Regions from separate parts of the Pseudomonas sp. NFX1 genome, predicted to be linked through region 1. Evidence: riboswitches for the same ligand, from Rfam matches in the RefSeq annotation. Region 1 holds a riboswitch; each other region holds the start of a gene.
The links. Region 1 has a riboswitch for cobalamin ahead of DJ563_RS09720 (TonB-dependent receptor). Riboswitches for the same ligand answer to the same signal wherever they lie in the genome.
Positions count from the first base shown of each region.

Region 2: another riboswitch for cobalamin. It lies ahead of DJ563_RS03640 (ABC transporter substrate-binding protein); the one in region 1 lies ahead of DJ563_RS09720 (TonB-dependent receptor).
Region 3: another riboswitch for cobalamin. It lies ahead of cobW (cobalamin biosynthesis protein CobW); the one in region 1 lies ahead of DJ563_RS09720 (TonB-dependent receptor).

Region 1 is NZ_CP169366.1:2,228,407-2,233,200, forward strand. Features, by position in the region: gene DJ563_RS09720 (TonB-dependent receptor) at 45-2,183, opposite strand; cobalamin riboswitch at 2,292-2,498, opposite strand; gene DJ563_RS09725 (cation:proton antiporter) at 2,624-3,970, shown strand; gene DJ563_RS09730 (DUF3618 domain-containing protein) at 4,018-4,794, opposite strand, start outside.
Region 2 is NZ_CP169366.1:821,799-826,592, forward strand. Features, by position in the region: gene DJ563_RS03625 (pseudoazurin) at 1-158, opposite strand, end outside; gene DJ563_RS03630 (ABC transporter ATP-binding protein) at 176-964, opposite strand; gene DJ563_RS03635 (FecCD family ABC transporter permease) at 961-1,977, opposite strand; gene DJ563_RS03640 (ABC transporter substrate-binding protein) at 1,977-2,987, opposite strand; cobalamin riboswitch at 3,115-3,307, opposite strand; gene DJ563_RS03645 (DUF1624 domain-containing protein) at 3,336-4,502, opposite strand; gene DJ563_RS03650 (outer membrane beta-barrel protein) at 4,763-4,794, shown strand, end outside.
Region 3 is NZ_CP169366.1:1,814,042-1,818,835, forward strand. Features, by position in the region: gene cobN (cobaltochelatase subunit CobN) at 1-2,292, opposite strand, end outside; gene cobW (cobalamin biosynthesis protein CobW) at 2,296-3,363, opposite strand; cobalamin riboswitch at 3,463-3,675, opposite strand; gene DJ563_RS07845 (glyoxalase superfamily protein) at 3,787-4,164, shown strand; gene DJ563_RS07850 (hypothetical protein) at 4,161-4,520, shown strand; gene DJ563_RS07855 (ATP-binding cassette domain-containing protein) at 4,690-4,794, shown strand, end outside.

The DNA of each region.
Region 1 (4,794 bases):
GCATCACCTCCAGGAGGCACCGGCCAAAGACCGGTGCGACAGGCTCAGAAGCTGTAGTCAGCCGTGACGAAGAATGAGCGCGGCTCACCCAGGTACCACTGCCGGCCGTTGTTACCGGTGGTGATGGCGTACTGGCGATCGAACAGGTTGTTCAACTGCAGGCCCAGGGTCAGGTCCGGTTGCACGTGCCAGTCGACAGTGGCGTCGACCACGGTGTAGCTGGGCACCTGAACGGTATTGGCGTTGTCGGCGTAACGGCTGTCGACATAACGCGCCCCGGCACCGGCACTGAAGCGTTGGCCGAAGTCCTTGCTCAACCACAGGTTGGCGGAACGGCGTGGCACCTCGGTGGGCTGGTTGCCGGAATAGTCGTCGGTACCATTGGTAAATTCGTCATACTCTGCCCGCACCCAGGCGGCGTTGGCGGACAGCTGCACGTCGTAGGGCAGGCGCAGTTCGAGGGTGGCTTCGATACCGTCCGACGACTGCTGGCCGACCTGCTGTTGCAGCGTCGGGTTGAGCGGGTCGGTGCTCAGCAGCTTTTTCTTGACGATGTGGTACGCCGCCAAGGTCCACTCCCCTCGCCCCTCGGGCAGCATCTGCTTGATGCCCACTTCGGTTTGCTTGGCGGTGCTCAGGTCCCACTGCTGCTGAGCGGCGTCGAGGGTCAGCAGGTCGCTTACGCCTTCGGTACTGGTGGCGTACTGGCCGTAGACCGACAGGTCTTCGGTAACCGCGAACACCAGCCCGGCGCGCCAGTTGTTGCCGGACAAGCTGCGGTCGGTGCGGGTATCGGTATCCAGGTCGTCGCTGTGCAAGTGCACCTGGTCGCGGCGCACACCGGTGATCAGCGACAGGCGCTCGGTCAACTGCGTGCGGTTCTCGGCGAACAGCGAAAACTGCTTGGCCTGGTTGGCTTCGCGCGAGCGGAAGGGGTCGTTGCTGATGTATTCGCCGCCCCCCGAACCCGACAACGGCACCGTATCGGTCAGGGTGTTGCCGAAGTCGTGTTTGCGCACGAAGCGGATCGTGTTGTAGTCGGCGCCCACCACGGTCTGGCTGTCCAGGCCGAACAGCGAGTGTTGCAAGGTGAACGACTGGCGGTCACCGAGCTGTTCCTGGGTCTGCTTGATGCTGATGAAGCTGCTGCGGCGCACCTGGTCACCTGGCAACCAGGTGTAGGTCTCGGCGTTGCGCCAGCGACGCTGGGCCTTGAGGAAGTACAACTGGTTGCTGGCGGTCAGGTTGTCGTTGATCACCCAGTCGGTCACCAGGCGCGTGGACTGGTCGTTGTAATGCAGCTCGGCGTTGTCGACGTTGTAATTGTGATCGCGCAGCGACTCGCGGTAGTGCCCACCCACCAACGGCGTACCCATGTATTGCTGCGGGTTCTGGTCACCGTAGTCGTGGCTGAGGGTGAAGCTCAGCTCATCACTGGGCTGCCAGCGCAGCGAGCCGCTGATGGCGAGGCTCTGCGAGTCGCCGCGGTCGACCCAGCCGTTGCTGGCCTGTTTGTTCAGGTTCAGGCGATAGCTCAAGGTATCGGTCAGCGAACCACCGCTGTCCAGGGCCATCTGCCGGCGGTCATCCGAGCCGTAGCCCAGGCGCAGGTGGTTGCGGATTTCACCCTCGAACGGCTTCTTCGGCACCACGTTGATCACCGCGCCGGTGGCGCCCTCCCCGTACAGCACCGATGCCGGGCCGCGCAGCACATCGATGCGCTCTACCGACCAGGTGTCCACCGGGAAGGTCACCGTGCCGGCGCCTACGTACAGCCGGGTGCCGTCGTACAGCTGCATGGTCGAACTGTGCCCGGTAAAGCCACGGGCCGACAGCGCCGTGCCGCCGTTGCCGGGGGTGCCGATGAAGGTGATGCCGGGCGAACGGGTAACCGCGTCCTGAACCGTTGCGTTGTTGCGCTTGAGGATTTGCTCGGCACTGATGCTGGTCACGCTGGCGGGTGTTTCCAGCGGCGTCAGGCCAAGCCGCGAGCCACTGGTGCCTGGGGTATGCAGGTCGGGCTGCGGGTTGCGCTCGGCCGTGCCGGTAATGTCCGTGGCCGGCAGCGCCAGGGCGTTGTCCGCCTCGGCGGCGTGGGCTGCAACGCTAAGGAAAACACAGGGCACCAGGCTTGCATGCAGCAGCGGGCCTGGCAAAGAACTGAACAGCGAATAACGGGACATGTCGTTCCACTTGAAGCAGGAATGAAAGAATCCCGGGGGAACAACGCAAAGGGGCATCGCAGGCGCGCACGCCTACGGAAACCGGCCTGCGCCCGCCCACCGCGGGTTTGCCAAACGATGCTTCAGGCCGGTCTCCGGGCTCGCGAGGGGCATGAAGCATTCACCTTCCCATGCCGTGGCACAGTGGTGTGTTGAATGCTTCGCTCGCATACCGTTGCGGGGGCAGCGCCGGACTGATCATCGCTCGATGACGAACCGGCTTCCCGTTTCACCCCATGCACGGCGGCAGGGGGCACCTGAAACAGGCGCGCAGATGACCATCAAAATGCCGCTACGTCAACCGCCCTGTACAGCGCAAAGGCGCTGCTACGCGACAGCAACGGCTAGACTGACTGTCTGTACCCGCGTCACAACCCGACTCGCTGGAGGCACCTGCGCACATGAGTTTCATTGTCTGGGTGGCCATGCTCGGCGCCGTCTTGCTGCTGCTGGCGCTGACTTCCTCTTACCTGCGCTGGATCCCTGTCACCACCTCGGTGGTGTGCCTGGGGCTGGGCGTAGGCCTTGGCCCGGGCGGCCTCGGGCTGCTGCAACTCGACCTGCCCCAGGCCAGCGGCTGGATGGAGCACCTGACCGAGGTCGCTGTGTTGTTTTCCCTGTTCGTCAGCGGCCTCAAGCTGCGCCTGCCGCTGAGCAGCCGCAGTTGGCGGGTGGCCTTCTTCCTGGCCGGGCCCGTGATGCTGGCCTGCATCGCGGGGGTCAGTCTGGTGCTGCACTACGGCCTGCACCTGGGCTGGGGGGTGTCGGTGCTGATTGGCGCCATCCTGGCCCCGACCGACCCGGTGCTGGCCACGCTGGTACAGGTCAACGACGCGCAGGACTACGACCGGGTGCGCTTCAGCCTGTCGGGCGAAGCGGGGCTCAACGATGGCATCGCCTTTCCGTTCGTGATCCTCGGCCTGCTGCTGGTGCAGGGCGCCGAAGGCAGCCAGTGGCTTACCGACTGGCTGTTGCAGGACGTGCTGTGGGCGGTACCCGCAGGCTTGCTCAGTGGCTACTGGATGGGGCGCGGCCTTGGGCACTTGAGCCTGTACCTGCGCACCCAGCATGCCGACAGCACGCTTTCGCCCAACGACTACCTGGCACTGGCGCTGATTGCCATGGCTTATGTGGTCGCCGACCTGATCCATGGCTATGGCTTTCTCGCGGTATTCGCGGCGGGGCTCGGCCTGCGACAGGCCGAGGTGCACACCAGCCCCACCCCGCAAGCGCCCGCCGAGCACCTTGTACAGCCCGTCGTCGGTCACCAGCATGTCGCCCCGGAGCATGCGGTGAAAGGGGATATCGCCGCACTGGAAGACACACAGGTCGCAGCGGGCATCATGCTCGGCGACATGCTCTCGTTCGGCGGGCTGGTGGAGCGGGCGATGGAGGTCTTTCTGGTGACGTTGCTCGGGGTCGTGTTGATCGAGCACTGGGACTGGCGAGCCCTGGTCGTCGGCGCGGCGCTGTTCGTGATCATTCGGCCACTGAGCACGCTGCTGATCCCCGGGCACGGCCTGCTGGACCTGCGCCAGCGCGGCCTGCTTGGCTGGTTCGGCATACGCGGTATCGGTAGCCTCTACTACCTGTTCTACGCGCTCAATCACGACATGCTGCCCAGCGTCGCCACTTCGAGTACCAACCTCACGTTGTCGGTGGTGGCGCTGAGCATCGTGGTGCATGGGCTAAGCGTCCAACCCCTGCTGGCGCGTTACGAAGCCGGCCGCAAACGCCGCGGCCAATAATCCCCCAGGGGGGGCGTCGCCCGCTGGCAGCGACGCCCCCGGAGGTTTCAGGACGGGAAGCCCAACCCCGAAGACAAGTCAGTGTCCGCCGTTCGATGCGTGCCCGTGGGCGCCTCTTTCGCGGTGGCTTCCCTTACCGACTCTTTTACCGCCTCCTTGGCTTGCTCACCCTTGGCCTTCAGCGTGTCGGTCAAGCGGTCACTGCTGGCGCCCATCAGCTCGTCCTCTTTACGGGTGCCGGGCAGTGCCGCACCCAAGGCTGCACCCAAGGCTATGCCCAGCGCGGCCAGTACCAAGGGCTGCTCCTTGAGCAACTGATCGAACTGGCCCTTCAGCGCCGTGGCCTGGTCACCGATCTGCTGGGCGCTGCCACGCAGGCTGTCAGCCGACCCGTGCACCGTGTCGCGCGCGCCCTGCCCCAGCTCGCCGGCCCGGTCACGCAGGTCATGGGCCTTGCTGCTCACGGCGTGGCCGGCATCGTGCAGCGCCTCGGTGGCATGGGCAAAAGCCCCCTTCACGCTGTCGACCGCATCACCCAGCTTTTCCCCCAGGCCGGGGCCAGTGTGCGCAGGGCCAGGGTTGAACGGGCGATTCTGATTGAAGCCCAGCCACGCCAGGCCAAGCACCGTGAGGGTGGTCGGAACGGGGTTGTTCTTCAAGGTGGTGCCCAGGTTATGGAAGAACTCGCCGCCGCTGCCCTTGCTGTAAGCCAGTACCTGGTCCATCAGTTGGCCTGGGCTCAGGCGCTGCTCCAGGGCATCGACCAGGTCACTGATATGCTCGCGCTTGGCATTGATCTGTTGCTCGAGCAGGTCAGGGTCTTT
Region 2 (4,794 bases), 1.4 Mb from region 1:
CGCACCGTGTCCCCGGCTGCGATGCGCAGGTGATCGGGCTCGTAGACCATCGCACCCTGGGTGCCACGGTTGAGCATCTTCACTTCGTGCACCTCTGCCAGCACGGCAGGGGCAAACAGGGTGCTGGCGAGCAGCAGGGCGACAGGGCGCAACAGCATGGTGGGAACTTCCTGGTTCAGGGGGCGCGAAAACGCAGAATGCGCGCGCCGTCGAAGGGGTCGGTGAGGTAGTGCGCGTGCACGCCGAAGGTACTCAGCAGGCGCTCGGGGGTGAGCACGTCGAGCGGCTTGCCCAGGGCGACCAGGCGGCCTTGGTCGAGCACCGCGACGCGGTCGCAGGTCAGCGCCTGGTTGAGGTCGTGCAGGGCTACCAAGGTGGTGACCGGCAGCGCCTGGACCTGTTGCAGCAGGCTCAACTGGTGCTGGATGTCCAGGTGGTTGGTTGGCTCGTCGAGCAATAGCACCTGCGGGCGTTGGGCCAGGGCGCGGGCAATGTGCACGCGCTGGCGTTCGCCACCTGAAAGCGAATGCCACAGGCGCGTGCGCAGGTGCAGGGCGTCAAGGTCGGCCAAGGCCTGCTCGACGATGGCACGGTCCTGGCTAGCGAACGGCGCCAGGGCCGACAGCCAGGGGGTACGGCCCAGGGCTACCGCGTCGTATACGCTGATCGCATCAGCTGTGTCCGCCTGCTGCTCGACCAGTGCCAGGGCCTGGGCAATGCGCCGGCGTGGCAGCTGCGCCAGCGGCTCACCCAGCAGGTCGACACGGCCACTGCCAGGCTTGCGCAAGCCCGCCAGCAGTTTTAGCAGGGACGATTTGCCAGAGCCGTTAGGGCCGACGATGGCCAGCGTTTCGCCCTGGATAGCGGCCAGCTCGATGTCGCGCAGCACGCTACTGCCGCCCAGCTGCAAGCCCAGGCCCTGACAGGCAAGCGGGGCGATCTGCAGGTTGGCCATGACGGTCATGGGCGCCCCCGTCGGCTGACCAGTATCAGCGCGAACACCGGTGCGCCGATCAGCGCGGTGACCACGCCCACCGGGATCACCTGGCCTGTGATCAGCGTGCGCGACAGGATATCCGCAGTGATCAGAAACAATGCCCCACCCAGTGCGCTGGCCGGCAGCAGGCGGCTATGCCCGGGGCCGAGCAGCAAGCGCAGGGCGTGGGGGATCACCAGCCCGACAAAACCGATGGCGCCGACGATGGACACCATCACTGCGGTCACCAGCGCGGCGCAACTGATCAACAGCAATTGGGTACGCCGCACCGGGATCCCCAGTGACGCCGCCGAATCGGTGCCGAAGGTGAAGGCATCCAGTGCGCGGCGATGCCACAGGCACACCACCAGCCCGAACAGCGCCACCGGCAATGCCAGCCACACCGACGGCCAGCGCACGCCGCTGAGGTTGCCCAGCAGCCAGAACAGAATGCCGCGTGCCTGTTCGGCGGTGGCCGACTTGGTGATGAGAAAGGCGGTAAGGGCGGTGAACAGCTGCGAGCCGGCAATGCCGGCAAGGATCACCTGAGCATTGTTGTTGCTTGGCCCGGCAGCGCGGGCCAGCACCAGCACCAGCGCGAACGCCGCCAGCGCGCCGATGAAGGCACCGCCAGACATGCTCAGGGCCACGCTGCCCAGCCCCAGCAGGCCGACCAGCACCGCGCCGGTCGAGGCGCCAGCGGACAACCCCAGCAGGTAGGGTTCGGCCAGCGGGTTGCGCAGCAGCGCCTGCAGGATCACCCCGCACGTGGCCAGCCCGGCGCCGCAGGCGGCTGCCACCAGGGTGCGGGTCAGGCGGTAGTTCCAGACGATCCCGGCGTCGATCGGGTCGACCGGGTAACCGGCCTGCCACAGGTGATTGGCCAGCACCTGGTAGACCACGCTAGGCGCCAGGTCGCTCTCGCCGATCGCGGTACCGGCCAGCAGCGCGGCGCACAGGGCTGCCAAGGCCAGGACGCTGTAAGGCAACAAGCGGCTCATCACTGTGCCGCTTTACCGCTGGCGAACGCCGCAGACAGGGTCTGCAAGCCTCGGAACAGGCGGATGCCGGCCTGCATGGCGTCGGCGTCGAGGACGATGATGCGGTCGTGCTTCACCGCGTCCATGTTGCGGGTTACCGGGTCGTTGCGCAGGAATTCGAGTTTTTTCTGGTAGTCGTCTGCCGGGAAGCGGCGGCGGTCCATGCGGGCGATGATCAGCCAGGTCGGGTTGGCCTTGGCCAGGGTTTCCCAGCCCACGGTCGGCCATTCTTCGGTGGACTCGACCACGTTGCGTACGCCCAGGGTGCGCAGCATGAAGTCGGCGACGCCTTGGCGGCCAGCCACATAGGGGTCGATATCCAGGTCGGCGCTGGAGAACCAGAACAGCGCCGAGGTGTTGGACAGGTCCTTGCCGGCCAGTTGCGCCTTGGCGCTGTCCAGGCGGCCCATGAGGTCGGCGTTCAGCGCCGCACCGCGGTCCTGCACGTCGAAGATCTCGGCCAGCTGGCTGACGCTTTTATAGATGCTGTCGACCTGGAATGCCTGCAGGCGGGTGCCATCGGCACCCACCAGGTTGTCCTTGCCTTCGCAGTCCGACGGCAACAGGTAGGTCGGGATCTTCAACTCGTCGAACTGTTCACGGGTACCCACCACGCCTTGTGCGCCGACCATCCACTCGAATTGCACTGCCACCAACTGCGGACGCTTGCCTACCACAGCCTCGAAGCTCGGGTCGTTGTCGGCCAGGCGCTCGACCCTGTCGTTCATGGCCTTGAACTCGGGCAGCACGTTGTTGAACCACAGCGACGTGCCCGCCAGCGTGTGGCCCAGGCCCAGTGCATAGAGGATTTCGGTGCCGGCCTGGCCGATGGTGACCGCACGCTCGGGGGCGTGGGCGAAGGTCTGTGGCATGCCGCAGTTGTCGACCGTGAGCGGGTAGTGGGTGGCAGCGGCCTGGGCCAGGCCGGTGAGGCCGAGGCCAGCGATCAGGGCGGCAATACGGGGCAGCATGGTGGGCGATCTCCTATCGAATGGTTCACGGCATGAACGCACGGACAGGCATCGCCGATGCCCCTTGCGCAGGGCAGGGGGCAGCACCCGCAAACGGGTGGAGATGGCCATCCCGGACACCCCGCCGGTTGGTGGATTTTCGCCGGCAGGTCTCCTGACTGGTGCGTCATGGCCCGGCTCCAGCCTTCCCGGATTGATCCAGTGGCATCGATGGAGCAGGCTCGGCACCTACAGTTGCGGGGGCAGTTCCGTTTGGCCCGGTGACGGGCCTGGGATTCCCTATTGATTCCGTGGTGGAAACCGGCGGCCCGCATGGTAGACCATCAGGCAGCCGGGTGAAAACGCTTTTCAGAAGTACTTCAGCAAGGTGATGTCACGCCGCCGTGCCTTCAAACGGGCGAACCCGCGTACCGGCAGGTACAGCGACACGGCCAGCAACGCGGCACTCAGCCACACCGCGGTGATGCCGTCGAAGCCGAAATAATCACCCTGGTTGTGGCCGAACAGGGCGACGCAGGCCAGGTACAACAGCTTCAGCACATACAGGTGCAGCAGGTAGAAAAACATCGGTGCTGCGCCGTACACCGCAAGGGCGCTGATCCAGCGCGCCTGGCCGACGCGCTCGAAGCCGCGCAACAGCAGCAGGCCGCAGCCTAGCGTGAGGGCGAGGAACAGCAAGCTGGGCGGGTACTTGGTGATGTTGAAGAAGCTCATCAGCGTCTGCGTCAACGTCGGGTACCCGCTCCAGGGCGCTTCGCCATAGCCGTTGAGCATGCGCAGCACGATAAAGCCGAGCAGCGCGATCGCCCCGGCCAGCAACAGCCGGTGTTGGCGTTGACCTGCGTCGCTGTTGCGGGCGAACCAGGGGCCGAGGCCGTAGCCCAGGGCGATCACGCCGATCCAGGGCAGCACGGGGTACGAGGTGCGCAGGCGCAGGTTGTCGGAAAACGCCAGCCAGCCGCGGTCATGCAGGATCGCCCACGGCACGTGCATGGCCGATTCTGCGCCGAAGTGCAGGTGGTCGAGCAGGTTGTGGCCGCCGACGATGATTGCACCCAGGGCGATCAGCGCAGCACGTGGCAACCACACCAGCAGCGACAGCGCGATCATGCTCACGCCGATGGCCCAGATCACTTGCAGGTAGACCACGCTGGGGGGCAGCTGGAAGGTCCAGGCGAAGTTGACCAAGGTGAACTCCAGCACCACCAGAAACAGCCCGCGCTTGAACAGGAAGGCGCAGACGTCGCTGCGGCCCTGATACTTCTCGCCATACAACCAGGCCGACAAGCCAGTCAGCAGGACGAACACCGGCGCACACAGGTGGGCCAGGGTGCGGCTGAAGAACAGCGATGGGTCGGTGGCGTCGATGGCCATCGGGTCGCTGACCTGGCTATGCAGGAAAAAGGTCTCGCGGACGTGGTCCAGGAGCATGAACAGGATCACCAGGCCACGCAGGGCATCGATGCTCTGCAGGCGCTGGGTGAGGAGAGTGGGGGTTGCGCTGGCGCTGGTCATGAGGGGTCGCTGGTAGGAATGGAGTGTTGTTATGAAATGTTATCTTATATCTTTATTCGGGTTTCCGGCAATGACGGTTTAGGTTGAATTCAGCCGTGCACCCCACCAACTACCTTGCGCGTCAATTTCTGGCGCCCCAGAAATACCCTTTAAAAACATCACATTGCGCGTTCTAACTGATTTCTTTTCGAACTTTCTCGACAGCGTGTGTCTCGAACCGATCGTTCATCATTTATTCACAAGTCATGGAGACTCCACGCATGTCCGCTCGTCATCTGCTGCGTCACACCTG
Region 3 (4,794 bases), 410 kb from region 1:
CGCGTCGCTCACTGCCTGCAAAAGCGCTGGGCACAGGCCCTGCCAAGGCTGTCCGAGGTCACAATCGAGTGGGTCGAAGCCGGGCACCAGGGCCTTGGCCAGTGTGCGCAACAGGCTGGCATTGCCACCCCGGCCGTCGCCGCGCTCCACGCGCAGCAACGCCAGCAAGGTGTCCAGGCGCAGCCTACCTTCAGGTGACTGGCCAAACACATGCAAACCATCGCGGATCTGCGATTCCTTGAGGTCGCACAGGTAAGTGTCCAGGCGCGGCAGCCATACGGCGGCATCGTCCAGCTGGCCTTCCAGTTGCAGTTCGCGATCGATGTGGTTGGCCTTGACCAGTTCCAGGATGTCGCGCTGCAGCTCGCGGGCCCGCCGCGGGTCGAGCAACTGCGCCTCATAGAATTCGTCGGCCAGTTGCTCCAGGTGACGCAGCGGGCCGTAGGTTTCGGCGCGCGTCAACGGCGGCATCAGGTGATCGATGATGACCGCCTGGGTGCGGCGCTTGGCCTGCGCGCCCTCCCCGGGGTCGTTGACGATGAACGGGTAGATGTTCGGCAACGGGCCAAGCAGCGCGTCTGGCCAGCATTGCGCCGACAGGCCGACCCCTTTGCCGGGCAGCCACTCCAGATTGCCGTGCTTGCCAACATGAATGACCGCATCGGCAGCAAAGGCATGGCGCAGCCAGAAATGAAACGCCAGGTACCCGTGTGGCGGCACCAGATCGGGGTCGTGGTACACCGCACTTTGATCAACCTGGTAGCCGCGTGCCGGCTGGATACCGACGAAGGTCTGGCCGAAGCGCAGGCCTGCCACCATCAGCCGCCCACTGCGGTACATGGGGTCGTGTTCCGGCGCGCCCCAACGCTCCAGCACCGCTTGGCGATTGGCCTCCGGCAGGCGGGAAAACGCTGCCTGATAGTCATCCAGGCTCAGGCTCTGCGCGCAGGGGCGCTGGTCCAGATGGTCGAGGTCGTTGGTCACGCCGCCCAGCAACTGGTGGATCAATTGGGTGCCCGTGCCCGGCAGGTCGGCCAGCGGATACCCTTCGCCCTGCAGCGCCTTGAGGATGTTCAACGCAGCCGCCGGCGTGTCCAGCCCCACACCGTTGCCGATGCGGCCGTCGCGGGTCGGGTAGTTGGCCAGCACCAGGGCCACGCGCTTCTGGCCATTGGGCAAGCGGGCCAGCGCTACCCAGCGCCGGGCCAGTTCAGCGACGAAGTCCATGCGCTCGGGATGGGCGCGGTAGCAGACCACGTCGGACTGGCTGCGCTCGCTGCGCCAGGCCATGTCCTTGAAGCTGACCGGGCGCGTGATGATGCGCCCGTCCAGCTCCGGCAAGGCAATGTGCATGGCCAGGTCGCGCGCGCCCAGGCCTTGCTCGCTGGTTTCCCAGGTGGGTTGGTTGTCTTGCGCGCAAATAGCCTGCAGTACCGGGATATCGCGGCGGAACGGGCGCAGGTTGGGGCGCTCAGGGCTGGACAAGGCAAACCCCGTGGTATTGATCAACACCTCGGCACCGACCTCGTCCAGCCAGGCTTCGACCTGTTCCAGGCAGGCGATTTCCTTGAGGCTGGCGACGGCGATCGGCAAAGGGTTGACCCCGGCCGCCAGCAAGCGCTCGCAGAATACGTCGATGAATGCGGTATTGGCCGCCTGCAGGTGAGAGCGGTAGAACAGCAGCGGTGCCACCGGGTGTTCCGGGTGCCACTGCGCATACCAGTCTTCAAGCGCTGCACTGCCCTTGGCCGGGTGGTACACCGAGGTGCGCGGCAAGGGCTGCGGCTCGTCCCAGCCATAATCGCGGCCCAGCCACTGGTTGGCCAGGCAGTTGAAGAGGTTGATGGCGTTGGCCTTGCCGCCCTGGCGCAGGTAGTGCCAGAGGCGCTCGGCCTGCTCGCCGGTCACCGTGCCCAGGCCGGTCAGCTCCGGGTCCGGGCGGTCGTCGCCCGGCACCAGGATCAGTTGCACGCCCTGGGCCGCCAGTGCGACCAGTTGCTCTACGCCATAGCGCCAGTAGCCAACGCCACCGTGCAGCGACACGAGGATGACCTTGGCATGGCGCAGCACCTGGTCGACATACAGGTCGACCGAGGCATGGTTCTGCACCTGCATCGGGTTGGCCAGGCGCAAACTGGGGAAGTCGTCAGGCAATTGCTCGGCCGTGTCGGCGAGCAATGCCAGGTGTGAATCACCGCTGCAGAGGATCACCAGATCGGCGGGGCTCTGGCCGAGGTCGGCGATGCTGTCATCCGGCACGAAGCCGCCGGGCTGGGTCCGCAGCAGGTGCATGGGTCAGGCGCCCAGTGCTTGGCGCAGACGCGCTTCGAGTTGCGCAGCGTCAAGCTCTTGACCGATCAGTACCAAGCGCGTGATACGCGGCTCGTCGGCGCGCCAAGCGCGGTCGAAGTGCTTGTCGAAACGGGTACCCACGCCCTGCACCAGCAGGCGCATTGGCTTGCCCGGGATGGCGGCAAAGCCTTTGGCGCGGAGAATGCCGAACTCGACCACCAGTTGGGTCAGGGCATCGAGCAACAGGCTTTCGTCAGCCTCGGGCAGGTCGATGGAGATAGAATCAAAGGCGTCGTGGTCATGATCGTCGTGGTCGTCGCCATCGTGGTGCGAATCATGGTGAGTACGGCGGCCATCGATGTGCGCCTCGGACTCGGCGCCCACCCCCAGCAGCACTTCCAGCGGCAGGCGACCGCTGCTGGCCTCGACCACCTTGACGGCGGGCGGCAGCTCTTCAGCCACTTCGGCACGGACCTTGGCCAGGCCTTCGGCGTCGATCAGGTCGGCCTTGTTCAGCACCACCAGGTCGGCACTGGCCAACTGGTCGGCGAACAGTTCGTGCAGCGGCGACTCGTGGTCCAGGTTAGGGTCGAGTTTGCGCTGTGCATCCACCTGGTCCGGGTAGGCGGCAAAGGTACCGGCCGCCACGGCCGGGCTGTCGACCACGGTGATCACCGCGTCGACGGTGCAGGCGTTGCGGATTTCCGGCCACTGGAAGGCCTGTACCAACGGCTTGGGCAAAGCCAGGCCACTGGTTTCGATGAGGATGTGGTCGAGGTCACCACGGCGCGCGACCAATTCGCGCATTACCGGGAAGAATTCTTCCTGTACGGTACAGCACAGGCAGCCATTGGCCAGTTCGTAAACGCGGCCGCTGGCTTCTTCTTCGGTGCAGCCGATGCTGCACTGCTTGAGAATTTCGCCGTCGATGCCCAGCTCGCCGAATTCGTTGACGATCACCGCGATACGGCGGCCCTGGGCGTTGTCGAGCATATGGCGCAGCAAGGTGGTCTTGCCCGAGCCGAGGAAGCCGGTAACGATGGTGACGGGGAGTTTGGCCAGTGTTTTCATGTCGCGGTGCCCTTGGCAGATGGCGCGGGCATGCAGGACGACAGCCACGGGCCAGGTCGGCCGGGCTTGTTCGCCACCGGATCACCCCGCCCGGTTGAAAGTCGAAAGCGCTTCGAGGCAGGTCTCCTGGCTCGCACCATGCCTGCTGCTCGGTAAAGAGCAAGGCGGGCCGGATGACGCCTTCCCGCGCGCTTGCGCAGTGGCTGTGTCGATCCTTTGTCGGTGCTTACAGTTGCGGGGGCAGCCGCGGCATGTACCGCGTTCCCGTCTTAGCTTCGGCCTGGCCGAAGAACCTCGAACAGGCAAGGCTACGCAGTGGCCGGCAGGTGGTCAACCATTGCCGTCGGCCCGGCAGCCAGAGACGCGCAGGCGACCGCCTAACTGCGCTACAGTGGCACCTTTGCCAACGGTCAAGGACGCCTTATGCCGCTCGCCGCCGCCATCCCGGTACTGCGTATTTTTTCGGTCGACAAGGCCAAAGAGTTCTACCTCGATTTTCTCGGTTTCAGCCTCGACTGGGAGCACCGCTTCAGCCCGGACTTGCCCCTGTACGCGCAAATTCATCGCGACGGGCTGATACTGCACCTGACCGAGCACCATGGAGACGCTACCCCTGGTTCAACCGTATTTGCCCGTATTGACGACCTGCGCGCCCTCGAAGGCGAACTGCAGGCCAAACGCTACGGCTACGCCCGCCCTGAGGCCGAAAGGCTGGACTGGGGCCTGCAGATGCAGGTGTACGACCCGTTCGGCAACCGCCTGCGTTTTTGCCAGCAAATAGATAATGAGGCCGCCCAATGAAGGCTATGGGTAAGCGCGAGGTGGCACGCGTGGAGCGTGAACTGGTAGTTTGCCTGACGGAGGCCTGCGAAACGGCCAAGGCAGAAATCGTCGGGTTCACCTGGCTCACCCACCGCCTCGACCCCGACAACTTTCCCGCAAGCTTGCGCATCACCTGGGTTTTCCAGCGCGAGGCAGACAAAGCTGCAGCGCTGGCTGGGGTGGCCAAGGCGCGCATGCTGGCGCTGACCTGTCAGGCGCTGGATGAAGTAGGGATACGCTTGGATCATCCGGCCTGGCATGTGCGTTTTGACAGTGAAGAGGCCTGTAGCCGCAGCCACAACGGTGACTGGAACAAGCGCCTGCAAGTGCACTGAGGCCTATCGGCGGACGGCGCTTTACCTGCCTTCACCGGTTCGATACGATCCGTCTTCCATTCCTGCGAGGTGTTCGTCCAATGCGCCATTGATGCCGCCGTCTTTTCGACGGCCAGCCTTCAGCCTCCGGTTTGCTCCGGAGATGTCGCGGCATTGAGTGGAGTTGTGCATGACGAATACGTCGATCCTGACGCTGGATAGCGTCTCCTTGGCTTTGCCTGATGGCAGGCTGCTGTTTTCCAATCTCAACGAATCGTTCGATCAGCGCCGTACG